DNA from 3 places in the Shinella sp. JR1-6 genome. Region 2 is predicted to be linked to each of the others. Evidence: riboswitches for the same ligand, from Rfam matches in the RefSeq annotation. Region 2 holds a riboswitch; each other region holds the start of a gene.
The links. Region 2 has a riboswitch for cobalamin ahead of EXZ48_RS21715 (hypothetical protein). Riboswitches for the same ligand answer to the same signal wherever they lie in the genome.
Positions count from the first base shown of each region.

Region 1: it holds a riboswitch for cobalamin, as region 2 does, so the genes downstream of both, bluB (5,6-dimethylbenzimidazole synthase) here and EXZ48_RS21715 (hypothetical protein) in region 2, are expected to answer to the same signal.
Region 3: it holds a riboswitch for cobalamin, as region 2 does, so the genes downstream of both, EXZ48_RS09670 (CbtB-domain containing protein) here and EXZ48_RS21715 (hypothetical protein) in region 2, are expected to answer to the same signal.

Region 1 covers NZ_SHMI01000005.1:33,408-36,676, forward strand. Annotated here, with positions in the region: gene EXZ48_RS10115 (diguanylate cyclase domain-containing protein) at 1-472, shown strand, start outside; gene EXZ48_RS10120 (SDR family oxidoreductase) at 709-1,527, shown strand; cobalamin riboswitch at 1,584-1,805, shown strand; gene bluB (5,6-dimethylbenzimidazole synthase) at 1,851-2,543, shown strand; gene EXZ48_RS10130 (DUF2865 domain-containing protein) at 2,536-3,269, opposite strand, start outside.
Region 2 covers NZ_SHMI01000013.1:165,352-168,620, reverse strand. Annotated here, with positions in the region: gene EXZ48_RS21720 (GH36-type glycosyl hydrolase domain-containing protein) at 1-520, opposite strand, end outside; cobalamin riboswitch at 962-1,179, shown strand; gene EXZ48_RS21715 (hypothetical protein) at 1,279-1,488, shown strand; gene metH (methionine synthase) at 1,572-3,269, shown strand, end outside.
Region 3 covers NZ_SHMI01000004.1:419,310-422,578, reverse strand. Annotated here, with positions in the region: gene cobW (cobalamin biosynthesis protein CobW) at 1-682, opposite strand, end outside; gene cobU (bifunctional adenosylcobinamide kinase/adenosylcobinamide-phosphate guanylyltransferase) at 686-1,210, opposite strand; gene EXZ48_RS09675 (CbtA family protein) at 1,212-2,006, opposite strand; gene EXZ48_RS09670 (CbtB-domain containing protein) at 2,019-2,195, opposite strand; cobalamin riboswitch at 2,243-2,610, opposite strand; gene EXZ48_RS09665 (peptidoglycan-binding protein) at 2,690-3,269, opposite strand, start outside.

The DNA of each region.
Region 1 (3,269 bases), on a different contig from region 2:
TGCCATCCGCAAGGGCGAGAGCCAGCCCTTCTCGATCGTCGCTCTCGACCTCGACCGGTTCAAGGCCGTCAACGACCGGTACGGCCATGCGGCTGGCGATGCGGTGCTGCAGGCTGTCGCACGCCGCTTTTCCGAGCGTATCGGCCCGCTCGGTACGGTCGCCCGCCTCGGCGGCGATGAGTTTTCCGTGCTCCTTGGCGGTGTCTCCAGCCGCGAGATGCTCCTCGAGCTTGCTGAGGGCCTTGTCCGGGATGCGCAAATACCGATCGCCCATGACGGGCAGCTTCTGGTCATCGGCGGCAGCGCGGGCATTGCCCAGTTCCCGGACCATGGTGGTAGCCTGCACGATGTGATGGTGATGGCGGATGCGGCGCTCTATGCGGCCAAGAATGCCGGTCGCAACCGAGCCGTTCATGTCGGCGACATGGCTGGCGACGCGATTGCCGAAGCCGATGCGGTACGCGCGGCCTGACCAGTCGCCCTGCGCACTGAAGCGCCTACCGCCTTGTTTCCATGGGGTTTCCGCCAGGATGCGCCGCAGCAGGCGCCGGCCCTGTCTGAAGATAGTCGTGTCCGGTCGGTCTCTGTCTCCGGAAATGGCTTGAGAAACAGCCCGATAGGGGATTTGCTTGCGGAAATGAATCATGTGTCGATCGGCTTCTCGTTGTTCGCGAGCCAGTGTCGGCCGGTCTGCAAGGGAGGCATGGCATGAGTGAAGGTGCGCGGCTCGACGGCAAGATCGCCGTCGTCACGGGAGGAACGCAGGGACTGGGGGCGACGATCGCCCGGCTCTTTGCCGAGCGGGGTGCGGCGGGCCTCGTCATCTGCGGTCGCAATGCCGCCAAGGGCGAGGCGAAGGCCAAGGAGATTTCCGGCGCGACGGGTGTTGCGACACTCTATGTGAAGGCCGATCTCGCTGTGGTCGAGGATGCGCGCGCGGTCATTGCCGCCTGCGACGCGGCCTTCGGCCGTGTGGACGCGCTGGTCAACGCCGCCGCCATCACCGACCGCGGCACGATCCTCGATACGAGCCCGGAGCTGTTCGACCGCATGTTCGCGGTCAACGTACGCGCGCCGTTCTTCCTCATGCAGGAGGCGATCACGGTGATGCGGCGCGAGAAGACCGAGGGCACCATCGTCAATATCGGTTCGATGTCGGCCAAGGCCGGCCAGCCCTTCATCGCCGCCTATTGTGCCTCCAAGGGCGCGCTCGAGACGCTGACCAAGAACACGGCCTATGCCGTTCTGCGCAACCGCATCCGTGTCAACGGCCTCAACATCGGCTGGATGGCCTCGGAGGGAGAGGATCGCATCCAGCGCGAATTCCATGGCGCGGCCGACGACTGGCTGGCGAAAGCGGCGGCAAGCCAGCCCTTCGGGCGGCTCGTCGATCCGGCCGAGGTGGCGCGGGCCTGCGCCTATCTCTCCTCGCCGGAATCCGGCCTGATGACGGGCTCGGTGATCTGCTTCGACCAGTCTATCTGGGGTGCCTATGACGGCTCGCCCCATCCGGATGCGCCGCTCTGAGGCGCAGGCACGGCGGTGCATGGCGCAGGCGGGCTTGATCGTGCCCGCAAGCCATGCGCATATCCTTCGCGTCAGGTGCCCGCTCCGGCGGGAGAATCGGGAATCCGGTGCGGGCGAAACGCTCAGGTCCGGAACGTGCCCAACGCTGTGACGGGGATGGTTTGCACCGTAAAAGCTTGAATCGATTCAGGCTTTTGCCACTGGTTGTTCAACCGGGAAGGCAGGTGCCTGCCGCGTAACCCGAAGTCAGAAGACCGGCCTGGCACGATAGACCGAACCGCGCGGACGGCGGCAGGTTGTGACGCATTGTTGGGGAGATGACGATGCGAAGCGAACCCTTGGACCCTCTGGTCCGGGCGGGCGCCTTTTCCCGCGAGGAAAAGCAAGCCGTCTACCGTGCCATCGAAACGCGCCGCGACGTGCGCGACCAGTTCCTGACCGATCCCCTGCCGGACGACCTCGTCGGCCGCCTGCTGCAGGCCGCTCACAATGCCCCGTCTGTCGGTTTCATGCAGCCATGGAACTTCCTGTTGGTGCGCAGCGCGGCGACCCGTCAGGCGGTGCATGCGGCCTTCCTGAAAGCCAATGCCGAGGCGGCGGCGATGTTCGAAGGAGAGCGTCAGGCGCAGTATCGTGCGCTGAAGCTGGAGGGTATCCTGAAGGCGCCGCTGTCGATCTGCGTGACCTGCGATCCGACCCGCGGCGGCAGCGTGGTTCTCGGCCGCACGCACAACCCGCGAATGGACGTCTATTCCACGGTCTGCGCCGTGCAGAACCTGTGGCTCGCGGCGCGGGCGGAAGGCGTCGGCGTCGGCTGGGTCAGCATCTTCCACGACAGCGATATCCGTTCGATCCTCGGCATACCCGGCCATGTCGAGATCGTCGCCTGGCTGTGCGTCGGCTTCGTCGACCGACTCTACGGTGAGCCGGAGCTGGCGGTGAAGGGCTGGCGGCAACGCCTGCCGCTGGAAGACCTGGTGTTCGAGGAACGCTGGCCGGAGGAAGGCGTCAGTTGACGCCGGCATCCACCGGGCGGCCGAGGTCGATGGCGGATTCGTTGGCCGGCAGGAAGACCGGGCCGACCGTGCGCACCTTGCTGCTGGCCGGGTCGTAGTCGCGCTCCTCGACCTTCGCCGGCATCTTGACCGGGGTCTCTTCCTTCTTCGGCAGGGTGCGAATGGTGGTGATCGAGCCGCTGTCGGAATCGTCGGCGGTGCCGGCGCGCGCGGTCTCGGCGTCGTCGCCCTTCAGCGCCTTCTCGCGCTTGATCATCTCCTGGTAGTAGGCCGAGAGGTTGCAGCCGCAGGCGCCGGGCTTGGAAAGGTCGCGCGTGCGGTAGGAGAAGGCGTTCGGCATTTCGTAATAGGGGCGGCCCGTGACCGTGGAGGTCATCTGCTCGGTTTCCTGGCCGCTGGTCATCGACTGGTAGAACAGTTCGGTCTCGGTTTCCGGGCACATCATGGCGCAGACCTTCTGGTCGCGCCGGAAGTCGAGCGGTGTCGCGCCCGACGAGATCGGGAAGAAGCCGCCGTCGCAGGTGCGCACGCAGACGGTGCGCAGGTTGCCATGGCCGTTGCTGCCGCCGAGCGAGCGCAGTTTCAGGCGCTCGCTGCCGTCGGGCGCGGTGCCGAGGGGCAGGGTGCGCTTTTCATCGAGCGTGCGCAGCGTCTCGGTCGCCGCGATCGGCATGACCTTCGCCTCGTTGCCGCAGCCGTTGCTCGCCAGGAGGGCGGTGAGACGGC
Region 2 (3,269 bases):
GCAGCGCCCAGAGCTCGCCGATCTTCAGCGCGTCGATCTTCTGGAAGCCCTGAACAAAAGCCGTCAGCCCCTCATGCGAGACGCCGCTATGGGTGTGCGCGACATAGAGCCAGGCAAGCGCCAGCGTGCGCGGCATCACCTGCCCTTCGATCTCGATGGTCGGAAGCTGGCGATAGAAGCGGCGCGGAAAATCGCGTCGCACTTCCTGGATCGCCTCTTCGACGACGTAGTAGTTGTCGAGCAGCCATTCGGCCGCCGGCGTGATCTGCGCACCGGCTTCGACATCCTTGGCCGTGGCGCGATAGACGCGGAAGATTTCCTTCTCGTTTTCCTTGTGCCGGGCGCGGAATTCGAAAGGGTGGAAGCCGGGCAGCGCCGCGGTCTTGTCGCGCGCCAGCGCTTCACCGCAATCGGCGAGCTCCTCCAGCGACAGATAGGTGGCGCGGATCGAATCGTTATAATCGATCTGCTTGGCGTCGGCGTCGCGCGAAGGGGCTTGCGGCGTATTGTGAAGGGGCATGTTTCTGATTCTGGATCCGGCCATATGGAACCATCCGGCGACGGCCTTTGCGCCGAACGGTTTTTTGCGGGCAGGTTTCATCTCGGTGCCGCGATCAGCCATGTGACCAAACAGCGCCCGGACGGCGCGATTGGAATGGACATGGCTCAAGCGACACGCTGGTTGGCATCCTGGCCGCGTGGTGCATGAAAACGGCATTTTTTAGCCGTAAGGACAGAGACTTGCAACATGTCAACATGACCGGATGGCGCAGCATCGACCCTCATCTGCGGTTTTGGTGAATCGTGCGCCCCTCGCAGGAGGCGAGCGGACGCAAGGAGCAGGAGAATGGCAAATGGATGCGGCAGGAAAAAGTTCCCGCCCGCCCATCTGGCTGCCCGCCAAGCTGTGTCCAAACCGCCGAACGGAGCCTTGCACCATTGACTCGGTGCCGGCGCCAAGCCAGTTTGACGCCGTCAGGGTCTTCCGAGTCGATTGGCTCGGAGGCTAAGAGGGAAGCCGGTGCGATGCTCCGAAAGGAGCACCAAGACCGGCGCTGCCCCCGCAACTGTGAACGGCGAGCTGCTGTCGCTCCATGCCACTGGTGGATTTCACCGGGAAGGCGAGACAGACGCGATGACCCGCAAGCCAGGAGACCTGCCCTGACAGTCGTAACGTCCATGGGCGGGGTGTCCCAGTGGTGCGCTTGCTTGTCGCCTCCGGGCGAAGTTCCAGCAGCGTGCGTCCGGTCATCCCCCAATTTTCCGATTGGGGAAGAAATGCTTGCCATCACCGACAATGGTTTCGCCGGGAAACCGGAAGCCATCTTCATCTCCTGGCTGCTCTGGCAGCCGCACGGCGCCGACCTTGCCGTCGAGGCGCTGAAGGAGGTCCAGAGACTCTCGCGCTATGAAAAGGTCGATCCCGACATCGCCAGACTGAAGGCGCTGTTCGCCTCCCTGGCCGGGTCGAATCGACCGATGCACTGACCTCTAAGGCATAGAGACATATTGACATAAAGATATCTTTATGTGATTTCCGGTGCAGGATTATTGCACCGGAGGGCTTTGCCGTGGCCGAATCGCACCTGGACACCCTGTTCGGACCTGAACTGCCGCCACGCGATGGGCGCGAGATTCTCGCTGCCCTTCAGGCCGCCGCACGCGAGCGCATCCTGGTGCTCGACGGCGCCATGGGCACGGAAATCCAGACGCTGAAGCTGGTGGAAGAGGATTTCCGCGGCGATCGCTTCGGCGATTGCGCATGTCACCAGCAGGGCAACAATGACCTCCTGACACTGACCCAGCCCGGCGCGATCGAGGACATCCACTATCGCTACGCGCTGGCCGGCGCGGATATTCTCGAAACCAACACCTTCTCCTCCACGACCATCGCCCAGGCCGATTACGGCATGGAGGACATGGTCTATGAACTGAACCGTGACGGCGCCCGCCTTGCCCGCCGCGCCGGCCTCAGGGCCACCGAAAAGGACGGCCGCCGCCGCTTCGTGGCCGGCGCACTCGGCCCGACGAACCGCACGGCCTCCATCTCGCCTGACGTCAACAATCCCGGCTACCGCGCCGTCACCTTCGACGACCTCAAGCGCGCCTATGCCGACCAGCTGCGCGGTCTCATCGACGGCGGCGCCGACATCATCCTGATCGAGACGATCTTCGACACGCTGAACGCCAAGGCGGCGATCTTCGCCACCCGCGAAGTCTTCGAGGAAAAGGGCATCGAGCTGCCCGTCATGATCTCGGGCACGATCACCGACCTCTCGGGCCGCACGCTGTCCGGTCAGACGCCGGAGGCCTTCTGGAACTCGGTACGCCACGCCGATCCCTTCTCCATCGGCCTCAACTGCGCACTCGGTGCCAACGCCATGCGCGCCCGTCTCGCGGAGATCTCCTCCGTCGCGCAAACCTTCGTCTGCGCCTATCCCAATGCCGGCCTGCCGAACGCCTTCGGCAAATATGACGAGACGCCGGAGGAAATGGCCGCCCAGATCGAGGGCTTCATGCGCGATGGCCTCGTCAACATCGTCGGCGGCTGCTGCGGCTCGACACCGGACCATATCCGCGCCATCGCGGCGGCCGCCGCACGCCACGCACCGCGCGCAATCCCCGACATCCCGCGCCACATGCGCCTCTCGGGCCTCGAGCCCTTCACGCTGACCGAGGCTATCCCCTTCGTGAATGTCGGCGAGCGCACCAACGTCACGGGCTCGGCGAAATTCCGCAAGCTGATCACCGCGGGCGACTATGCCGCGGCGCTCGATGTCGCGCGCGACCAGGTGGCGAACGGCGCACAGGTCATCGACATCAACATGGACGAGGGCCTGATCGATTCCGCCAAGGCCATGACGGAATATGTGAACCTCATCGCCGCAGAACCTGACATCGCCCGTGTTCCGCTGATGATCGACAGTTCGAAATGGGAGGTGATCGAGGCAGGCCTGAAATGCGTGCAGGGCAAGCCGCTGGTCAATTCCATCTCGCTGAAGGAGGGCGAAGAGGCCTTCCTTCACCATGCCAAGCTCGTGCGCGCCTATGGCGCCGCCGTCGTCGTCATGGCCTTCGACGAGAAGGGCCAGGCCGACACGAAGGCACGCAAGGTGGAAATCTGTACCCGCGCCTACAAGCTGCTCACCGACGTCGCAGGCCTTGCGCCCGAGGATATCGTCTTCGACCCGAACATCTTCGCCGTCGCGACAGGCATCGAGGAGCACGACAATTACGGCGTCGACTTCATCGAGGCGACGGCAGAGATC
Region 3 (3,269 bases), on a different contig from region 2:
CGCCGAGGCCCAGCAGTACGGCGGCGGCGACCTCGCCATTCTTCGCCTCGATCATCGAGGGTTTGCGTTCCGTGCGAGAGGCGACCTCGTCGCGCACCGCCTTGAGGCCTTCGGCATCGATCAGGTCGGTCTTGTTGAGCACGATAAGGTCCGCGGCGGTAAGCTGGTCCTCGAACAGTTCCTCGAGCGGGCTTTCATGGTCGAGGTTCTCGTCTTCGACGCGCAGCGCATCCACCCGGTCGTGGTCGTCAGCAAAGCGGCCGGCGGCAACGGCGGCGCTGTCGACGACAGTCACCACGCCGTCCACCGTCACCTGCGTCTTGATTTCCGGCCAGTTGAAGGCGGCGACCAGCGGCTGCGGCAGGGCGAGGCCCGAAGTCTCGATGACGATATGGTCCGGGCGGTTCTCCCGCTCCAGCAGCTTCGTCATGGTGGGAATGAAATCATCGGCGACGGTGCAGCAGATACAGCCGTTGGTCAGCTCGATGATGTCGTCCTCGGTGCAGGCTTCCGCGCCGCAGCCCTTCAGCACGTCGCCGTCGACCCCGAGATCCCCGAACTCGTTGATGATGAGCGCGATGCGTTTTCCTCCGGCATTCTGCAGGAGGTTGCGGATCAGCGTCGTCTTGCCCGCGCCGAGGAAGCCGGTGATGACGGTGGCGGGGATCTTCTGTTGCAGCATGGCTCAACCCTTCATTTTCAGCGGCAGTCCGGCCGCGATAAAATAGACTTCAGGCACGAGGGCGGCGACCTTCTGGTGCAGCCGCCCGGCATGGTCGCGGAATTCGCGCGCCATGCGGTTTTCAGGCACGATGCCGAGGCCGACCTCGTTGGAGACAAGCACGATCCGCCCCGGCGCCTGTCGAAGAGCCTCCAGGAGGCCCGAACATTCGGCGGCGATGTCGCACTCCTCCAGCATCAGGTTCGTCACCCACAGCGTCAGGCAGTCGACGAGCACGGCCCTATCGGCCCGGGCGACGTCAGCGATGCGCGCGGCGAGCGCCAGCGGCTCCTCATGGGTCTGCCAGCCGTCGCCGCGGTCCTCCCGGTGCCTTGCGATGCGCTCGCGCATCTCGTCGTCGAAGGCGCGGCCCGTGGCGATGTAATGACGCGAGAGGCCGGTCTCGGCGACCAGCCTCTCGGCAAAAGCGGATTTTCCGGAACGCGCGCCGCCCAGAACCAGGACGGCTCCGGGCGATGTCACTGTCATATCAGGCTGCCTTGGCGATCTTCTCGTTGGCAAAGCCGAGCGAGAGGCCGAGCACGATCCAGAAGAACAGGGTCGTGGCAAGGGCAGCGACGGCGAACTCCGCACCGAGCACGGCCGGAACGTTGCTGGAAATGTCGCTGGGCTGCGGGGCGCCATAGACCTGCGGCGCCGCGATCAACGCAATGCCGATGACCTTGGCGACGATGTTCGGCTTGAGGAACAGCAGGTAGAGGCCGGCCGCCGACAGGATGACGGTTGCGATCCACCACACCTGGCGGTCGCCGAGATCGGCGGCAGGGAAGCCCGGAAGCTCCGGCGGCAGGCCGATGGCCGGCAGCATGTGCACGGCAAGCCAGCCGGCCGCGCCCCAGAGCGCGCCGTTCGCCACCGTGATCGGATGGCCGGACACGAGGCTGAAACCGGCAAGCAACAGGCCGAAACCAGCGCCCGTGACGAGGTTTGCCAGAAGCGTGCCGGAGAACCGGCTCATGCCGAACATGATGCCGCCTTCCTCGTGATCCTCCCCCTCATGGGCATAGGCGACGGAGACCGGCGAGAGCGCAGAGGCCATGTCGAGGATGACCGCGCCGAGCGAAGAATGCTCCTGCGTCTGTGCAGCGCCTTCCGTGCCCGTGGCCGGCGTCGTGCCTTCGGTTGCGGGTGCGGCTTCGTCGCCGCCCTCGAACTCCTCGGCATGCAGGATGAGCGGCACGACTCGAGCCTCCTGGGCGGCTGTCATCAGCACGCCGGAGAACAGCCCGGCCACCAGGGCGGCCAGGAGATAACGAACGATCATGTCGAAAACTCCTTAGTGGCAGGGAAAGCCGTAGGAGTGACGCGTATCGTGTGCCGTGTCGTGCAGCACGGCGGAATTCGCAAGGCCCGCACCGAACACCAGGAAGGCGCCGAGCAGAAGAGCGAAAACACCGGCGACGAGACGGTCGTTTGCGGAAAGGGTAACAGAAGACGTAGTCGAAACAGCCATGACAACCTCCGTGCAGGCAGCGGGGAAACCTCCCCAGGTCGGACGAAATGTCCTTCACATTGGCTGGCAGGTCTCCTGGCTCGCAGCGTCGGGCGTTGAAAACGCCTGCGGGGCACCCTCGCCTTCCCAGGCTAAGGCATCGCGAAAAGGCGGACGATTCGTAGAAGAAGAGGCGTCCAACCCCTGCTGATCGCGATGCCACCCAGTGGCTTTTCCGTCTGGTTCTCACAGCGCGAAACCACGGCACCATTGCCCCGCTCCCCGCAGATCCTCCCATCCGGATGGGCGTCCCTCGCCACTCTACAGTCGCGGGGTCGGCCGTGATTGCAGCGCCCTGATTGGGTCCGCCGCGTCACATTCCCATTTACTCCCCGATCCGTTTCCGGATCCGGGAACCATCCAATAGTCTGGATGATTATGCTTCCACCCCCGGGAAGTCAATCGACCGGCAGCGTCATCACCTGTGCTGAAACCGCCGCCCGGCCGTCGTATTCTCAATAGCCGGGGATGATCACCAGACCGCCACCATCGTTGTAGTAGCCGTCGTCGCGGTAGTAGCGCTCGTAGTAGCCATCGACCGGGCCTTCCAGCACGTCATAGTCCTGCTGGTAGCGGCGCTGGCGATTCTGCCTGGTCTCGGCATATTGCGCAGCCTGCCGAAGCGCACGGTACTGCTGGCGGGAAAGATAACCATCGGCGCGGTAGCCCGACGAGCCCTGCCAGGCGGCGATCGCCGAACGGGTGCGCGAACCGAAGACGCCATCGACGCCGTAGGTGTTGAAGCCGAGCATGCTGAGCCAGCGCTGCGCCTGGGCGCGGGTCGAGCGCTCCATATAGGCCTCGCGCCGGTCGACGATCGGCTGCTCGGCCTTGCGCTCGGCCTCAACAATCGCCGTTTCGCTGTCCGTCCTGGGCTTTGCTTCCTGCCGGGCGGTGTTTGACAGCGCCGACAGGCGCTCGCGCGCATCGGCGACGAAGCGGCCGTCCGGATATTCGTCGAGATAGGCGCGGAAAGCCTTTTCCGAGCCGTCGAGCACGGCCTTCTGGAAAGTCTCTTCCTCGCGCTTGGCCGCA